2 regions of the Exiguobacterium sp. s35 genome follow, and region 1 is predicted to be linked to the other one. Evidence: a T-box and tRNA genes for the amino acid it is inferred to sense, from the RefSeq annotation. Region 1 holds a T-box; the other holds one or more tRNA genes.

Evidence for each region. The T-box of region 1 lies ahead of argS (arginine--tRNA ligase). A T-box ahead of a tRNA ligase gene usually reads a tRNA of that ligase, here a tRNA-Arg.
Region 2: it has a tRNA-Arg gene. The T-box ahead of argS (arginine--tRNA ligase) is inferred to sense a tRNA for this amino acid. The anticodon was not compared.

The regions. Positions count from the first base shown of each region.
Region 1 is NZ_JACSKI010000002.1:272,603-280,835, reverse strand. It holds gene KNO75_RS11830 (hypothetical protein) at 53-853, opposite strand; gene KNO75_RS11825 (YycC family protein) at 984-1,148, shown strand; gene pulA (type I pullulanase) at 1,165-3,162, opposite strand; gene KNO75_RS11815 (YajQ family cyclic di-GMP-binding protein) at 3,231-3,722, shown strand; gene KNO75_RS11810 (metallophosphoesterase family protein) at 3,719-4,297, shown strand; gene argS (arginine--tRNA ligase) at 4,351-6,033, opposite strand; T-box leader at 6,092-6,303, opposite strand; gene KNO75_RS11800 (GGDEF domain-containing protein) at 6,458-8,137, shown strand.
Region 2 is NZ_JACSKI010000001.1:1,340,023-1,348,255, forward strand. It holds gene KNO75_RS06895 (sugar-binding transcriptional regulator) at 1-854, opposite strand, end outside; gene KNO75_RS06900 (glutaredoxin family protein) at 964-1,221, opposite strand; gene KNO75_RS06905 (RNA polymerase factor sigma-54) at 1,227-2,372, opposite strand; tRNA gene KNO75_RS06910 (tRNA-Arg) at 2,492-2,564, shown strand; gene KNO75_RS06915 (3'-5' exonuclease) at 2,704-4,599, shown strand; gene clpP (ATP-dependent Clp endopeptidase proteolytic subunit ClpP) at 4,727-5,302, shown strand; gene KNO75_RS06925 (MerR family transcriptional regulator) at 5,346-6,041, opposite strand; gene KNO75_RS06930 (hypothetical protein) at 6,099-6,542, opposite strand; gene KNO75_RS06935 (DUF2179 domain-containing protein) at 6,632-7,147, opposite strand; gene KNO75_RS06940 (CopG family transcriptional regulator) at 7,238-7,477, opposite strand; gene whiA (DNA-binding protein WhiA) at 7,562-8,233, opposite strand, start outside.

The DNA of each region.
Region 1 (8,233 bases):
TCTTTCTCCATTCATCATCACTTCACAAAAAATTCCTGAACCTGTTTCTGGTTCAGGATTCTTGTCGTTCAAAAACTTGCAGCCAACTATGACAAAATCGCGGTGGTGCGGATAAGACGACGAGTCGATCCCCTCGGTCATCTAACAGCATGACCTTCAGTAATTGGTTGTCCGCGCACACCGATGAACAAAACAGTTCTTGCTCTCGATGAAACAATTGGAATGATTCAGTCGAGGTGATCGCCGTTGTTTCCCCGACTTGATCGAGAATGACCGTTTCGCGGTCTCCTTGATATGGGATACGCCAATTTTCATTCGTTTTCACATTTTCGACTAAAAAGTGATGCGTGTTTTCATCATATACCGTCACACATGTGTCAGGTGTGAATCGTTCAAAATCATACGTCCCCTGATACGCCAGCTCGATGATGTCCCCAAAAACCGGGACTTCTTCATAACGACTATATCGAAACGTATGATCATGGAGATTCAACGCCACGACATCCGATTCGGCTGAATATAAGAAGATGTCATCTCCTTGCCAATAGTGCAAATTACTAAACCAGTCACCATTAAAACGTTGTGGAATCGCATGCGTCTCCATCTGTCCTTTTTGTAAATCAATCACTCCGTAAAGTCCTTTTTCTCGGAACCATGCCACGGCACGCGTGGCATTCGGTTCCACATATAGGGCGCACGGTGTCCAAGCCCAGTCAATTTCCCAGCGAATTTGGGACGACTCGTCAAAGAACAAAAATCCGGTTTGCGCCAAGTACAACATCCAACCTTCACCGACACGTTCTAGCCATTCGATCGTTTGATGAAATTGAAAGTCTGCTGTTTGTTTGTACATTTGATCACTTCCTATTTTCAGCTTAGCAACGACCGAAACGAAATTCGATTTTGAATGTGTTCGTTCAACACATTTTCGATTTTCCTGTATACTGTCGGTATAGATGAATGATTTAGAAAGGAGTCTACCCATGCGCCCATTACAGTTATCACCAGAGACAGCCGTCGAGCTTGCGAAAAAGTTAAACGTTCCGCTCGAAGAGTTGATGCATATGCCGAAACACATTCTTGTCCAAAAAATGATGCAACTCGAAGCATCGAAATCAGAGGAAGACACACCAAAGGAGACGGATTAACCCGCCTCCTTTTTGGTTACTGCTCTTTACGCTTCCGTTTCTTCGACACATACCAGAGACCACCGAGCACGGCGAGTGCGGCACCACCGGCAACAGCGTATTTGCTGTAGTCCGGACGACGTTCCGTCACCACGAGTGTCGACAGTGGCGCGACCATCATATGACGGTCTTCAATTTGACGCGGCGCCGTCAAATTGACCGTATGGTCTTCCACGTTCACTTCAAACTTACCAGACGGAAGTTTGACCTCGACCGCTTCTTCTAGCGCGTTATGGTACACGACATGTCGTTCGACATACCCTTCGACGTGACGGCTCAACTCGAATGCAATCACACCTTCTTCTTCGTCGAAGAAACGCAAATGTTTCCGAATCTGTTCCGTGTTCTCGAGTCGGAAGAGCGGATACTGCTTCCGCAGACGCAACAGACCTTTCACATATTCCACACTTGGCGCTTCTTGTTCAGCTCGTGTCCAGTCGACACGGTTGACGACCTCACCTGAGTTAAAGCTATTCTCGTCCCCATCTTTTGTGCGGAAAAACTCTTGTCCACTATGAAGAAACGGAATCCCTTGCCCCAGGAGTACGATGGACGTCGCCAAACGATGACGGCGACGACGTGTCGTCTCATCATCTTCTGGATTCGTCACGGACAACTTGTCCCAAAGCGTCAAGTTATCATGACATTCAACGTAGTTGACGACCTGATTCGGTTCATCGGCAAAACTTTGGCTCGTGATTCCGCCAGCAATCCCACGTTTCACGTCAGCCGTCATGTCTGTATTCCCACTCACCCAACCTGGCAAGTCCTCGATGAACACGTCTCCACGGACGCCGTCTCGAATCCCGTCATTGAATTGCGCGATTCGTGGCATTTTATGGGCGTTGTGTTGATTCGCTTTTTTACGGACAGGGAGTGGCGTGTCCAAATCCCAACCTTCTCCGATGACAAGGATGGATGGGTCGACGCGATCAAGCGCCTTCCGAATTTGATTCATCGTTTTGACGTCGTGTAATCCCATCAAGTCGAAACGGAACCCGTCGATCATGAATTCTTTCGCCCAATACGTGACACATTCGACCATGAGCTTACGCATCATCGCACGCTCAGATGCCGTGTCGTTCCCACAGGCCGAACCGTCCGCGAGTGTCCCGTCCTCATTTAGTCGATAATAGTAGTCAGGGACGAATTGACCGAGCGGTGTCGTCAACGCATCATGCGTATGGTTGAAGACGACGTCCATGATGACGCGGATGCCTCGGTCGTGGAGGGCTTGAATCATCGCTTTCAATTCGATGATTCGTGTCGCTGGATCATCTGCTGACGAGGCGTACGATCCCTCGACCGCAAAGTAATGTACCGGGTCATATCCCCAGTTATAGTTATCTTCGCCCTCGCGTGATTCATTCACTGACCCATAGTCAAAGAATGGCATCAACTGAAGATGCGTGATACCGAGCGAGGTGATGTAGTCAAGTCCAGTCGGGTATCCGCTCGTTGTCGTCGTCCCCGTCTCGGTCATGCCTAAGAACTTCCCACGATGCGTGGCGCCACTTTCTGGATGACTCGTCAAATCACGGACGTGCGCCTCATAAATGACCGCCTCTTGTGAAGAATTGAATAGCGGACGTTCTTTGATCCAATGGTCCGGGTTCAAGGATGCTGGGTCAAGCAGGCACCCACGTTTCCCGTTCACTCCGACGACTTTTGCATAAGGGTCGAGTGATTCCACTTTCTTCCCATCAATCATTGCTTCAAATACATAAAATTGACCTTCGAACAGGGCGCGGTCGAGTTCAATGACCCAAGTCCCCTTCTCAGCCGGTTCGAGCTCGAGTCGTTCAAACTTACGTGCACGGGCTGTGCGATATAACTTGACCGACATTTGTTCCGCTACCGGAGACCAGACACGTAGTCGAATCTGTTCCCCTTTGAACGTCACCCCAAGGTCTTTCCCGTGATAGGCAACGTGATCTAAGTCTGCATGTGTATGTTGATCCATTGTACGTTCCATCTCTTCACTCCTTCACTGCTTCAAATCTGCTATCATTATAACAAAACCACACAAAGGATGGATGAAACATGGCAAAAGACAATTCTTTCGATATCGTGTCAGAAATGAATCTTGAAGAAGTGAAGAACGCGATTCAAATCGCGGAGAAGGAAATTTTAAACCGTTACGACTTTAAAGGATCAAAAAGTGAAATGTCGCTCGACAATGGCGACCTCGTCCTCATCTCGGATGATGACTATAAACTTGAGCAATTAAAGGACGTCTTAATCACGAAGTTGATTAAACGCGGTGTTCCGACCAAAAACCTCGATTATCAAAAAGTAGAGGGTGCTCTCGGTGGCACGGTTCGTCAACGCGTGAAATTGAAGAGCGGGATCGACAAAGATGACGCGAAAAAAATCAACAACGCCATCAAAGAATCAAAACTAAAAGTCAAATCGCAAATTCAAGACGATCAAATCCGTGTCACGGGTAAATCGCGTGACGACCTTCAAGCTGTCATGCAGCTGGTTCGTGAGCTCGAGTTGTCTGTCGACGCCCAATTCACGAACTTCCGATGAAACTCGCCATCATCAGTGACCCACACGGTTCGTTTGATGATTTAAAGGCGATTCTCGATGACGTCCGGCGGGAAACCGAACATATTCTCTGTCTCGGCGACCTATACGAATGCCACATCGGCAAAAAACGACGCCACGAGCGCTTTCATCATGTGGAAGAGGTCGTGACGTATGACCCGAACTATGAAGCACTGCTGACATTCCCGAGTCTACGCGGCAATCAGGAGGAGCGCATCGACGAGGTGCTCGTCATCGACCACCCTGTGAAAACACGGATTTCCTTGTTGCCGGAACAGACAACCCTTGGTGAGGCGCGCTTTTTACATGGGCATCAAGTCAAGTGGAACGAGGACTGGGAACCGGTTGTCGAGAAAGGAAAGTATCCGCTCGTCTTCATCGGACATAGCCATATCCCCGGGATTTACCGGAAAGGGAGGTCCCTGCCCTGGGAAATCGGGACCCCATTCCATTTGAAGAAAAAGCGGTATGTCATCAATGTCGGAGCCGTCATCTTCGACAGGGAATGGTGTCTCTATGATACGGAAGCCCGAACGGTGACGCGGATGAAAGTGTAAGCATAGGAAAAGGACCTCAAAAATCATTGAGGTCCTTTCGTCTGTCTTATAACTTACATTTCTTCCGGAGCTTCGACACCGAGTAAACGGAGTCCTTCCGTCAATACGAGCGTCACTGCCTTCACGAGTGCGAGACGCGATTGTTTGCCGGCATCTTCTTCTAAGACGCGGACGTGACCGTAATACTTGTTGAACGCTTGTGCGAGATCAAGTACGTAACGGCTGATGATTGATGGTTCGCGACGTTCATGTGCACGTGTGATGACGTGTGGGAACGCGTTGAGCATCGTGACGACACCCCATGAGTAATCATCATCTGCACCAGTGAACGGTGAGCCGTCATAGTTTCCTTTGCGAAGGAGTGAGTTCGCACGGGCATTCGTATATTGAACGTAAGGTCCTGTCTCTCCTTCGAACTTGAGCATGCTGTCGAGATCGAATTCGATGTTGTTGATCCGTTCATTCTTCAAGTCGTGGAAGACGACCGCTCCGACACCGACCATACGGGCAACGTCTTGTGCGTTCGCAAGGTCTGGGTTCTTCTGTTCGATGTTCGCTTGTGCTTTTTCGATGGCTTCTTTCAACACTTCTTCAAGAAGAACGATGCGCCCCTTACGTGTCGACATCTTCTTCCCTTCTTGCAAGATCAAGCCGAACGGTACGTGATGCATGCCATCGACGAAGTCGTAGCCGAGCTTACGAAGAACCGAGAAGAGTTGTTTGAAGTGAAGCGCCTGTTCGCCACCGACGACATAGTTCGCTTGCACGAAGTTGTACGTCTCGTAGCGATAGATTGCCGCAGCCAAGTCACGTGTCGCGTACAATGTTGCACCATCTTTCTTTTTAATCAAGCAAGGTGGCAAGTTCTCTTCTTCGAGTGAGACGACCATCGCGCCTTCACTTTCGACTAAAAGGTTTTTCGCTTCGAGCATCTCGACGACGCGTCCCATCTTATCGTTGTAGAACGCCTCACCATTGAAGCTCTCGAATTTCACACCGAGAAGGTCATATACTTTTTGGAACTCCTTGAGTGACTCGTCACGGAACCATTGCCAAAGCTCTGTCGCTTCCGCATCACCATCTTCAAGTTTCTTGAACCAAGCACGGCCTTCATCTTCGAGTTCTGGCTGTGTCTTCGCCTCTTCATGGAAATGGACGTATAGCTTCAAGAGTTCTGCGATCGGGTTAGCACGTACCGCTTCCTCATCGCCCCACTTTTTATAGGCGACCATTAATTTACCGAACTGTGTTCCCCAGTCACCGAGGTGGTTGACGCCGACAACGTCGTATCCGTTTTTGCGTGCGATTTGGTTGATCGCATTCCCGATCACCGTCGAACGCAAGTGACCCATCGAGAACGGCTTCGCAATGTTCGGTGACGAGAAGTCCGTCACAATCGTTTCGTTGCGCGCTGCGTGTGTTGCATAATCCGACTTCTCGTCGAGCACCGTGTTAATGATTTCTTTTGACACGACGTCACGGCTCAAGAAGACGTTGACGTAAGGTCCTGCTGCCTCGACTTTTGTGAACAGTTCATCGTTCAAGTCATTCGCAATATCTGTCGCAATCATGACAGGTGCTTTCCGATAGGCTTTCGCCAATTGGAAACATGGGAACGCGAGATCACCGTGTGCCTCATGTTTCGGCTTTTCAATCAATGCTTCAATCTGGTCAATCGTGAGCTCGTCTCCGATGACACGTGATAACGCTTCTGCGTACTTGCGTTCATAACTCATTTGTATGTCCTCCTTCTTCGTATCACAACTCATAAAAAAAACGCCCTTTGCATAGATGCAAAGAGACGGGAATTCCCGCGGTACCACTCTTCTTGCCTGCATGACGCAGACCGCTTTATGGTGATAACGGTTCCCTCCGGCTATGCCTACTCTCGTTTCGGATAGCATCTCAAAAGTGCGTTTCGCGACGTTTGTCAGCCTAGGCTCTCACCAATCCCTAGGTCGCTTTGTTGACTAAACCATCGTTACTCTCTTTTTCATCGACATTCGTCTATGCGGTTGAAAAGCAATTTCATTATAGAGGATATTCCGTCTATACTCAATGCTAGAATTCAAGCATCATGGAAGAGAAGCAGGACTCACACGAAAACGTGACGAATCTTTACTATTAGATCTCGAAATGTCTCATGCTAGGAGGGAACGCATGAACCACTTTCGTAAGATGTCCGTGCTCGGTTGGAGTATATGGAGTGCCTTATTCATCTTCACCATCTCGTTATTTGCATTGGATGTCCTACACGCCCCGACGATTGATCCATTGTCGTTTATTTTAATTTCATTATTGGTCATCATTTTTCAACTCGACTCGATCGAAGTCAAAGGTGTGTACTTCACTTTTTCTGAAAGTATCGTCTTAATCTTATTTTTATTCTTTGGATTTGAAACAGCACTCATCGTCAACCAAATCGGGTTGTTCGTCTTTCAATTCGCCAATTTGAAACCGAAAGTCGCCATCCGTCGCTTCCGCTTCACGTATCCTTGGAATGCCATTACGGCGTACTTAGAAATCGTCATCCCGGCAGCGGTTTATCTCGCCCTTGGTGGCGAGACCGGTCTCGACTTTTATTCGCAAGATTCGTTCGTGCCGCTTGCCGGACTGTTCCTTGCCATCTTCTTAAACACGGTATTCCAAAAATATCAGGTGAAATGGTGGTTCCGCGTCGACATCGCATTGAGCGATTTTATGAAAATCGCTTTCTACACATACGTCGTCAGTTTGACCTTCATTCTAGCGGCATCATTCTTCCGGGAGACGAGTTTACTGGTCGTCAGTAGTATCGCCGCTGCCTTGACGTTCTTCATTAAACGACTTCTCATTCAAAAAGAACGGCAAGACGCCTTCAAATCTTTGATCGAGCAATATGATGAAGCTAAAGAAGCCGTCTCTTTGTCACAGAGTGAGGCGCAAGCAATCGAAGTCTTTTTAAGTCAGTGTGAACAGTTGAACCATTACGACGAAGGTTATATCGAGTTCAAATTGTTCGACCGCACGCTCTACTTCGATTTGAAGACGCGACAGCCCATCGATCGACCGGTCGTCTTTGCACTGCTTGAGATGAGTCAACCAATCGAGCAAATTCTCGACTATGAGATGCGGTTTGAATGGGATACCGCACTTTCCGACGCCTTCCATGACGATTATCATAGCTTTGTTTCTGTCCGTTCGGAGGAAATCGAAGAGATTCGTACATGGATCGTCATGACGGGAGAACCCGTATACGCATATCCGAAAATCATTCAGCATGAAATCATCAAGTTGTTAAAATCGTTCAATCGAACGATTAGCCGTTGTCACGAGCGGGATCGTCTCTATACCGAGAGCCGGACAGACAGTTTGACGCTTCTTGCCAACGCGCGTGCGTTTTATGAATACGGCATTCAACAAATATCGGATATGTCGATGTATCCGATATCTGTCGCCATGCTCGATATTGATTTCTTCAAAAAAATTAACGATACGTACGGTCATCAGGTCGGTGACCGAGTGTTACAAGAATTCGGTCGACGCATTCGGCAAGTACTTCGAACGGATGACTTTGCCGCTCGTTATGGCGGCGAAGAATTCATTTTACTACTCAACCATTGCGACATGACCCAAGCCATCGAGATCACAGAACGGATTCGCCACCAAATCGAAGCGAAACCGTTCCTTGTTGACCATCATGAGATTTCTGTGACCGCGTCTATCGGGGTCGATACGATTGAAGCATTCGGGAACAAGCGTCTAGATGACACGATTCGAAACGCTGACCGTGCGCTCTATGTCGGTGGAAAATACGCAGGGCGGAACCGAGTAGCCCACTTCAACAATTTAACGACGTAAACTCCCCTTTTTCACATCGAATTGGGGAGTTTTTAGGTTGACAACCGGATTCGAAACAGGTACGTTAGGGAACGTGTTTAATAATTAGATAGATTC
Region 2 (8,233 bases), on a different contig from region 1:
TGAACGATCTCACCTTCCGCATTGAAATAATATCCGAATGCTTCGGCGACGGCGTCATGCCGTTCAATCATCCGCAAATGCTCCGGTGATGCATGACGGCGTTTTGCCATCGTTTCTGCCTCACCAATTCCATGTACCACAATTCGCGCCGCTCTAATCATTTCCAGTACATTTTTAATACTAGGTTCCTCCACCATCCGGTCGAATGTTTCTTGTGACACTTCATCCGGAATATGTAGAAGATGATAGTCTGCGTGGGCCCGGTCCGCCATGCGTGAGCAGACGGTATTCGCTTGAAGTTCAAGCGTTTCACCAAGACCTCCGCGTGCGGGCACAAAATGCATCGGGCGTTCTTTTTTATCGGGCGACATCATCGCCGCAACCGATGCCATCGTCGTTCCACCTGTTACCGCAATCACGTTATCATCCGGTGCGAGCCGCGCTTTTAACTGCGTGACCGCTGCCCGTCCGATATCGCGTTGGACCCAGAATGTCTCATCTGAATCACCTGGTACGATGACGACTTGGCGAACTCCTAATTTCTCTTCGAGCTCTCTTGCCACTTCTGAGATTCCGAGAAGTTCTCCCATGATCTCGTGCAAGTCTCGTAAGACGTTTCGTCCCGTCTCACTAAGGGAAATTCCTTGAGTAGCGACGTAAAGAAGACCTTGGTCTTTCAAAAAGTCGACTTCTCGTCTGAGCACCCGTTCGGTCAGTCCCAAACTCGTTGCGAGTGTCCTGCGGCCAATCGGCTGCATCAAGCGGACATAATGTAAGATATCGTAACGATGTCGGAGCGTATCGAGCAGGTCAGGGACAATTTGCTTCTGAACGTGAATCAGTTGCTGGATCATGCTCTTCCCCCCTCGACTTTCAGTGTGGACAACTTTTGTCCCACTTTTTTATTTGCGTCCCACCGCTACGAGTTCATCTTATCAATCACTTTTCCGTCTGGCAACCCCTTCAAACGTTTTTTTTCGATGTAAGCGTATACTTAACAAAATCTTCAACTTTGTTGTCATCATATCGCCCTTGACTGATGACTTGCCCTTCGTGTATAAGAACGGGGATTTCGAAGAGGTACTTCGCCTCGAGTACCTCGTCTCCCGTGATGTCGACCTGTTCGAGCTCAATCGGATAATCTTCCTGCAACCATTCGAGCATGACGATTGCCTCGTCACAGAGTGAACAATTGTCACGTTTATATAATGTAAATTTCATTTTCGTCATCCTTTCCATAACTGTCGCTCACGCTCACGTGAATTGCCGAATCCGAGTTCTTCACGATAGTTCGTCACGGTCCGTCGCGTCACGAGATATCCGTATCGGGCGAGCTCTTTAGCGAGGGCTTGATCACTTTGCGGTGCCTTCTCTCGTTGGATGAGTTCCGCGAGCGTCCGTTTGATCATGAACGGCGAATGCCCATGATTCGTCGACCGGACGAAAAAGTGTCGCCATTCCATGATTCCGCCCTCGGTCTTCGCGAACTTCCCTTGTATGGCACGCCCGACCGTTGATTCGTGCTTTCCGATTTGTTGCGCGACGGTACGACGTGTCAACGGATGGAGGACAAGTTCTCCTTTGAGCCACTCGGTCTGACGCGACTCGATGACCGCCCAAATGTCTCGAAGCGTCTCGTTACGCATCGCAAGGGATGTCATCCACCATTTCGCCTCGCGGTCATTCCCGACACGCGTCTCGTCAAGTTCAGGACTGAGCCACGTCGTGACAAGCTCCCCGTCCTCCACACACACTTCGACTTCCGGATAGACGTGCCCCGTTTCTTCATATAATAAAGGACGCTTCGGGAGTGTCGCGACAATCCGTTCTAGACGGGCTAGTTCTTCTTCCGAAATCGCGAGCGCGCTTGCCATCTGTTGATGGCTCACTCCACTCTCAATCGCATCGAATACATCGACGACGCGCGGGTCCTCATGCTCAATCGCATGCCGATACTGACACTCCCGTTCCGTTCTTGCCCCGATCCCCGTCGGTTCAAGAAATAGGAGTGCCTGTCTCGCCTGTTCGATTTGAGAGACGTCGATACCGAACCGCTCCGCCAATCCCTCATTCGTGTCCGGCAACAACCCTCGATGATCGAGCAAGAGGACGAGTTGTCGTCTCAGCTCCTTCTCCGTCTCGCTTCCGCTTCCTTCCCGAATCTGCGTGAACAGCTTCTCTTCGAACGCACTCGCCGCATCTGCAATCCATCCGAGATCCCCGCTCCCGAAATGAATGTTTGGATTATGTCGCGCGAGCCGTGCTAGACGAAACGTGAGCGCGAGACGATCCGCCTCGAGTACCGGCAGCCGTTGCACAAGGTCTTGTGTCATCTGTTGCTGTTGCACCTGTTTTTGTTCTTGCCGTTGCATCGTTCTCCCCCCCTCTCTTCTATTGTAACGAACCCGCTCCACTCGCGCTCAAAAAAGCGTAATGAACAGGATTGCTTTTTCAATAAAACAAATGTATAATAAATTCGTGTCACACACATGCACCCGTAGCTCAGGGGATAGAGCACTGGTTTCCGGTGCCAGGTGTCGGGAGTTCGAATCTCTCCGGGTGTATTACATAAAAGGACGAAGGCCTAATTGAGGTCTTCGTCCTTTTTTTGTGTTTTCTCCCTCAATTTCAAACCACCATCCTTTTTATGTATCCTTTATATAGTATATTTAAGTAAAAGGATTGGAAACGAGGTGTCAATTAATGGCTCATACTGTTCCTGAAACGATTCGTTCATCCGCAACAGCAGGAGAGCGGCTCGTATTTCGTACGTTGAAACGCTACCTTCCAGACGATTACATCGTTTATTTTGAACCCAATATACACGGTCGAAGACCTGATTTCGTCATCATCGGACCTGATTTAGGGTTGATCGTTTTAGAAGTGAAAGACTATACGCGTTCTACTCTCTACCAACTGAACCATGATGAATGGATGATCACTCCCGCAAACGGATCTCAAAAGAAAGTAAAAAGTCCATTTCTACAAGCCCGTGAAAATATGTTCAAACTGACTGACGTCCTAAAAAAGGATCAAAACCTGATTCAACACGAAGGAAAGTATGCGACGACATTAAAATTCCCTTATGGATCAGGCGTCATTTTTACACGATTGACACAAGATGACTGTATTCGTCATGGACTCTATCAAGTCATTGATCCTTGTTTCTCTCTGATGCGTGATGAAATCAACCCGGATGATTCACAATTCTCAGAAGAAATCCTCATCGAAAAAATTCTGAATATGTTCACGGTTCCTTATCGCCTGAGGCAACCGTTGACTGGTGAAGAAATCGATGCGATTCGTTATCATCTCTTCCCAGAAGTTCGAATCAGCGCCGAATTTAAAAAAGTCACACCATATCAAGACCAGCTTTTACTATCCCTTCACAACATCCGGGCGATGGACCTACATCAAGAGAACTTGGCCAAACAACTCGGTGATCAAAATCGTTTAATTCGAGGTGTTGCAGGTAGTGGCAAGACCCTCATTTTGGCGAGTCGCGCTAAACTGTTATCTAAACAACATCCCGAATGGAAGATTTTAATCCTATGTTACAATATCTCGCTAGCCCGTTTTATCGAACAGATGGTACAACAGATGATGTTAGAACCGGATGATTTGTTCGATTTTGATCCTCAGTTGAAACAGAGGAATCATTTGATTGAAGTTCGAAATTTTCATGCCTGGTTGCAGAATGATTTACACATCTCGGAAAGAAGAATACCGGCGATACTTGAAAAGTTAAGGAAGCGAGAAATCATCTTCCCGTCTTACGATGCGATTTTGATTGATGAGGGACAAGACTTCGAACCCGAATGGCTCGAACTTGCAAGCGAACTTTTAAATCCTGAAACGAAATCGCTTTTACTCGTCGAAGATCGAGCGCAGTCTATCTATAAACGAAAACGTAGTTATGTACAGGATACCGGTTTGGATTTCCGAGGAAGGTCCAAAATTCTAAATATTAATTACCGAAACACTTCTCAAATCGTATCGTTCGCCTGGTCGTTTTATCAATCCAATTCCTCCCTAAAAGATAAAGTTGTGACGAAGGAATTAGATGGTGAAATCATTGCTCCTCAAAGTACGCTTCGAAGAGGTCCTGAACCAGCCATTATTAAATGTGATCATTTCTTCAAAGAGGCAGATCTCGTTGCTCGGCAAATAAAAAAATTACATGACGAGAAAAAAGTCCCCTATTCTGAAATGTTGATCCTGTATCGCGTCCAGAAGTTCTCGACGATGCATTATGTCGACACGTTACAACGTGCCCTAAACTACTATGGAATCGAGCACTTTTGGATTACGGAGAGTAGCGAGACGAAACGTACCTTCTCAAAAGATGATCAACGCGTAAAAATTAGTACAATTGACAGCAGTAAAGGTCTTGATTTTCAAGCCGTTTTTATCGTAAACGTTGAAAATATGCCGTTTAAATATGAAGAAGATCTCGAGCGTGAAGTCTCTCTCCTTTACATCGGAATGACGCGTGCTAAAGAATATCTCTTCTTATCCTATTCAGGTGAATCCACTTTCACACGTTATTTTGAATCAAGTCGGGTCATCAAACCAGCTCGTCCAAAGCTAAATGGGTAACCATCACGTCTTGAGACGTTTTACACATCGAGGGTCGTGGAATAAGCAGTAGAAAGGGTTTCTGTTTGACCAACATTGACTATACAGGTATGATGAACTTACAACCTACATAAAGGAGGCAGATTCAATGTTAATTCCAACAGTTATCGAACAGACAGGCCGTGGGGAGCGCGCGTACGACATCTACTCACGCTTGCTCAAAGACCGTATCATCCTTCTCGGAAGTGCGATTGACGACAACGTCGCGAACTCAATCGTCGCACAGCTCCTCTTCCTCGCAGCTGAGGATCCAGAAAAGGACATCTCGCTCTACATCAACAGCCCAGGTGGTTCGATTACAGCAGGTATGGCGATTTATGACACGATGAACTTCATCAAGCCAAACGTGTCGACGATTTGTATCGGAATGGCTGCATCGATGGGTGCCTTCTTGCTCCAAGCCGGTGAAAAAGGAAAACGCTTCGCACTTCCGAACGCAGAAATCATGATTCACCAACCGCTCGGCGGCACACAAGGCCAAGCGTCAGACATTAAGATTCACGCAGAACGCATCATCAAAATGCGTGAGAAATTGAACCAAATCATGGCTGAGAACACAGGACAGCCACTTGAAGTCATCGAGCGCGACACAGAGCGTGACTACTTCATGGCAGCTGACCAAGCGAAAGACTACGGTCTCATCGACAAAGTCATGACACGCTAATCATACAAAAGACGTTTCCCGATTGATCGGGAAACGTCTTTTTCTATTCGATGGGCATCCAGACTTCAATCATGTCATCCGCCCCTGCCTGCCCGTGAATGTAGCGTTCAAAGTCGACCGCATCGCGAAGCGTCACGTCTGGAACGTTTAACAGTTGCTCATATGTCGTAGGAATCATCGGGATGCCCCCTTCGACCGTCGCGACGATATAGTTCCCTTCCGTCAGTTCGACTTGTCGCGCTCCTTCCCCACTCACGGGCTTCGTCATGCCAGCCACATAGCCGTTCTCATGTGGGAGGCAGACGCCATATGACTCATCTGTCGTCAATTCTGGTTGAAGTTTCACCCATACCTTAGGGATTTCTTCTAGCGTGCTCCCATAACCATATACTAAAATCGGTTCACGCAATGTTTCATATCGAATGTTCATGTTGTCCCCTCCTGACTGCATCGACCGAATCTGTCCCTCGATTCGATGAAGCTGTTCAATTTCCGTCCTGACTTCACGTAACCGCGTTTCAAGCAATGCCTCGATTGATAAATTAGACTGGATTTGTTCCATACTCAGTCCAATCTGACGCAATCGTTTGATTTCGCTTAAACGTCGAATCTCGTCCATCCCATACATTCGATAGTGATTATCGGATCGGATTGGTCGCACGAGACCTCGTGCTTCATAAAATTTGATGGCTTTGACCGACAACCCGGTCACATGCGCCACTCTCCCAATTGGAATCAAAGTTTCCCCACCTCCTATCTTCACTGTACAGCCGTCCCTTGGAGGCAGGTCAACCCATTAGTTTTCAGGTACCCTGACACCGAACACGTATCGGCTGTCGCCTTGTGTCCATTCCCCACCAATCTCATATACATAAATACCTGGTTCGTCTGGCACGACCGGTTCAGCCGGGACGAGTTCTCCGTCGTCGACTCGATAGAAAGTCGATTCCATCGGGTCGGCATGGTAGACGACGTCAATCGCATCACCCGGTTTGACCGTGATCAGTTGCAGGTCTTCGGCTTCCGGCAAGCCGTAGTCGGCGCACGTTGCACGATTGCCGGCTTCCCAACAATAGGTCGATTGCTCCACTTCCGCTGTCACCGAGCCGACACGAACCGTCGGGAGCGGCGGTTTGACCGGATCGTCCCCATCACCAAACCAAGACACGGCGACATAAATCACCCCCACACCGACAAGTAACCCAATCAATACGATCCAAAAACGTCGATTGCTCTTCACGGTCTCATCTCCTTTCCTCACTCATTCCCTATCGTGCGGTAAAATCCCTACTCCAACAAAAAAAGACCCACTTCCGTGAGTCTTGTGCGTCATTTCGGACGACGCAGTCCTTTCATCATATAGCCGCCTTTGAAGTCGATTGGGTCGAATGCGACGAGAAACGCCTTCGGCTCATGCTTCTCGACGAGTTCACGCAATTCTTTCATCCGTGTCCGGGCTGCCAAGACGTCCAGACGATAACGGACACCGTCTCGACCTTGACCTTGATAATGCGTCACCCCGTAACCATTGTCACGCATCTGTTGGATGAGCTCCGCCGGATACTCTTTCGTATGGACTTGAATCATGTTGTAGCCGATGGCGAGTTTACGTTCAACGTAGCCACCGAGTAAAATCCCAAGTCCGAACCCGACCGCATAAACGATCATACCGAGCGTCGTCAAATCTTGGAATACAATCCCGAGCGCGAAGATGTAGATGAGCGTTTCAAGCGTCCCGAACAGACCCGCGATGACCGTCTTCCCTTTCACGAGCATAATCGTCCGAAGCGTGAGCACCGGGACGTAGATAAGTTGTAGCAATAGGATGAGTAAGATTTGACCCATTCGATCGACCTCCGTTCAAATTCATTACCACCACTATTCCAAATTTCCGAGAGAGATGCAACTAAAAAAGGCTGACCGAAGTCAACCTTATTATTTCGTATCTAGATTTTTCACGCTCGTGAGCAATTCGTAGTCTTTACGAATCACTTCGTAGATCGCGTTCTTATCTCCGTTCAACAACTCTTCCGCACGAAGCTGGTTCAAGAGAAGGCTTGTTGCGAACGTGACGAGTGCACTCTTCGGAATTCCGATTTCTTTTGCGCGCTCTGTGATGACTTGGTCGAGCTTAGCGTCAATCGTGAGCGATAATCTTTTCTTTTCATTCGACATAGTGATGAAGCTCCTTTAATTCCTATTCAGTAAACCTATTCCAGTTGCTTATTATATAGGAAGAATGGTTTTGGTGCAACCGCGTCACGAAGAGGCGATCTCATCGCCACTCCGCACACGCTCTGCAATTTGGTCAATTTTACGAAGTCGATGGTTGATTCCAGACTTCGAAATTGGACCAGACTCGAGCATTTCCCCGAGTTCTTGTAACGAGACGTCTTGATGCGTGACGCGCAGTTCAGCGATTTCGCGAAGTTTTTTCGGCAAGACGTCGAGTCCGACCGTCCGCTCCAAGAACTTGATGTTCTCGACTTGGCGTAACGCCGCCCCGACCGTCTTGTTCAAGTTGGCCGTCTCACAGTTGACGAGGCGGTTGACGGAGTTACGCATGTCTTTGATGATGCGTGCATCCTCAAATTCGAGCATTCCTCGTGTCGCACCAATCAACTTGAGGAAGTCGGAGATCTTCTCGCTCTCTTTCATATAGAGGATGTGCCCTTTTTTCCGTTCGAGCGTCTTCGCGTTCAAATCGAACCGATTCGCCAGATCGCGTAGCGCCTGGTTATGGTTTTCATACAAGCTGTAGACTTCGAGGTGATACGACGACGTCTTCGGATGGTTGATTGACCCTCCGGCGAGGAAGGCCCCACGCAAGTAGGCGCGTGCCAAGTTCTCATCACGTGTCATATCTGAGTTCAGCGTCCGAATCATCTCATAGTGTTCCCCGAGAATCTCGAGGTCACGAAGCATCGTCTC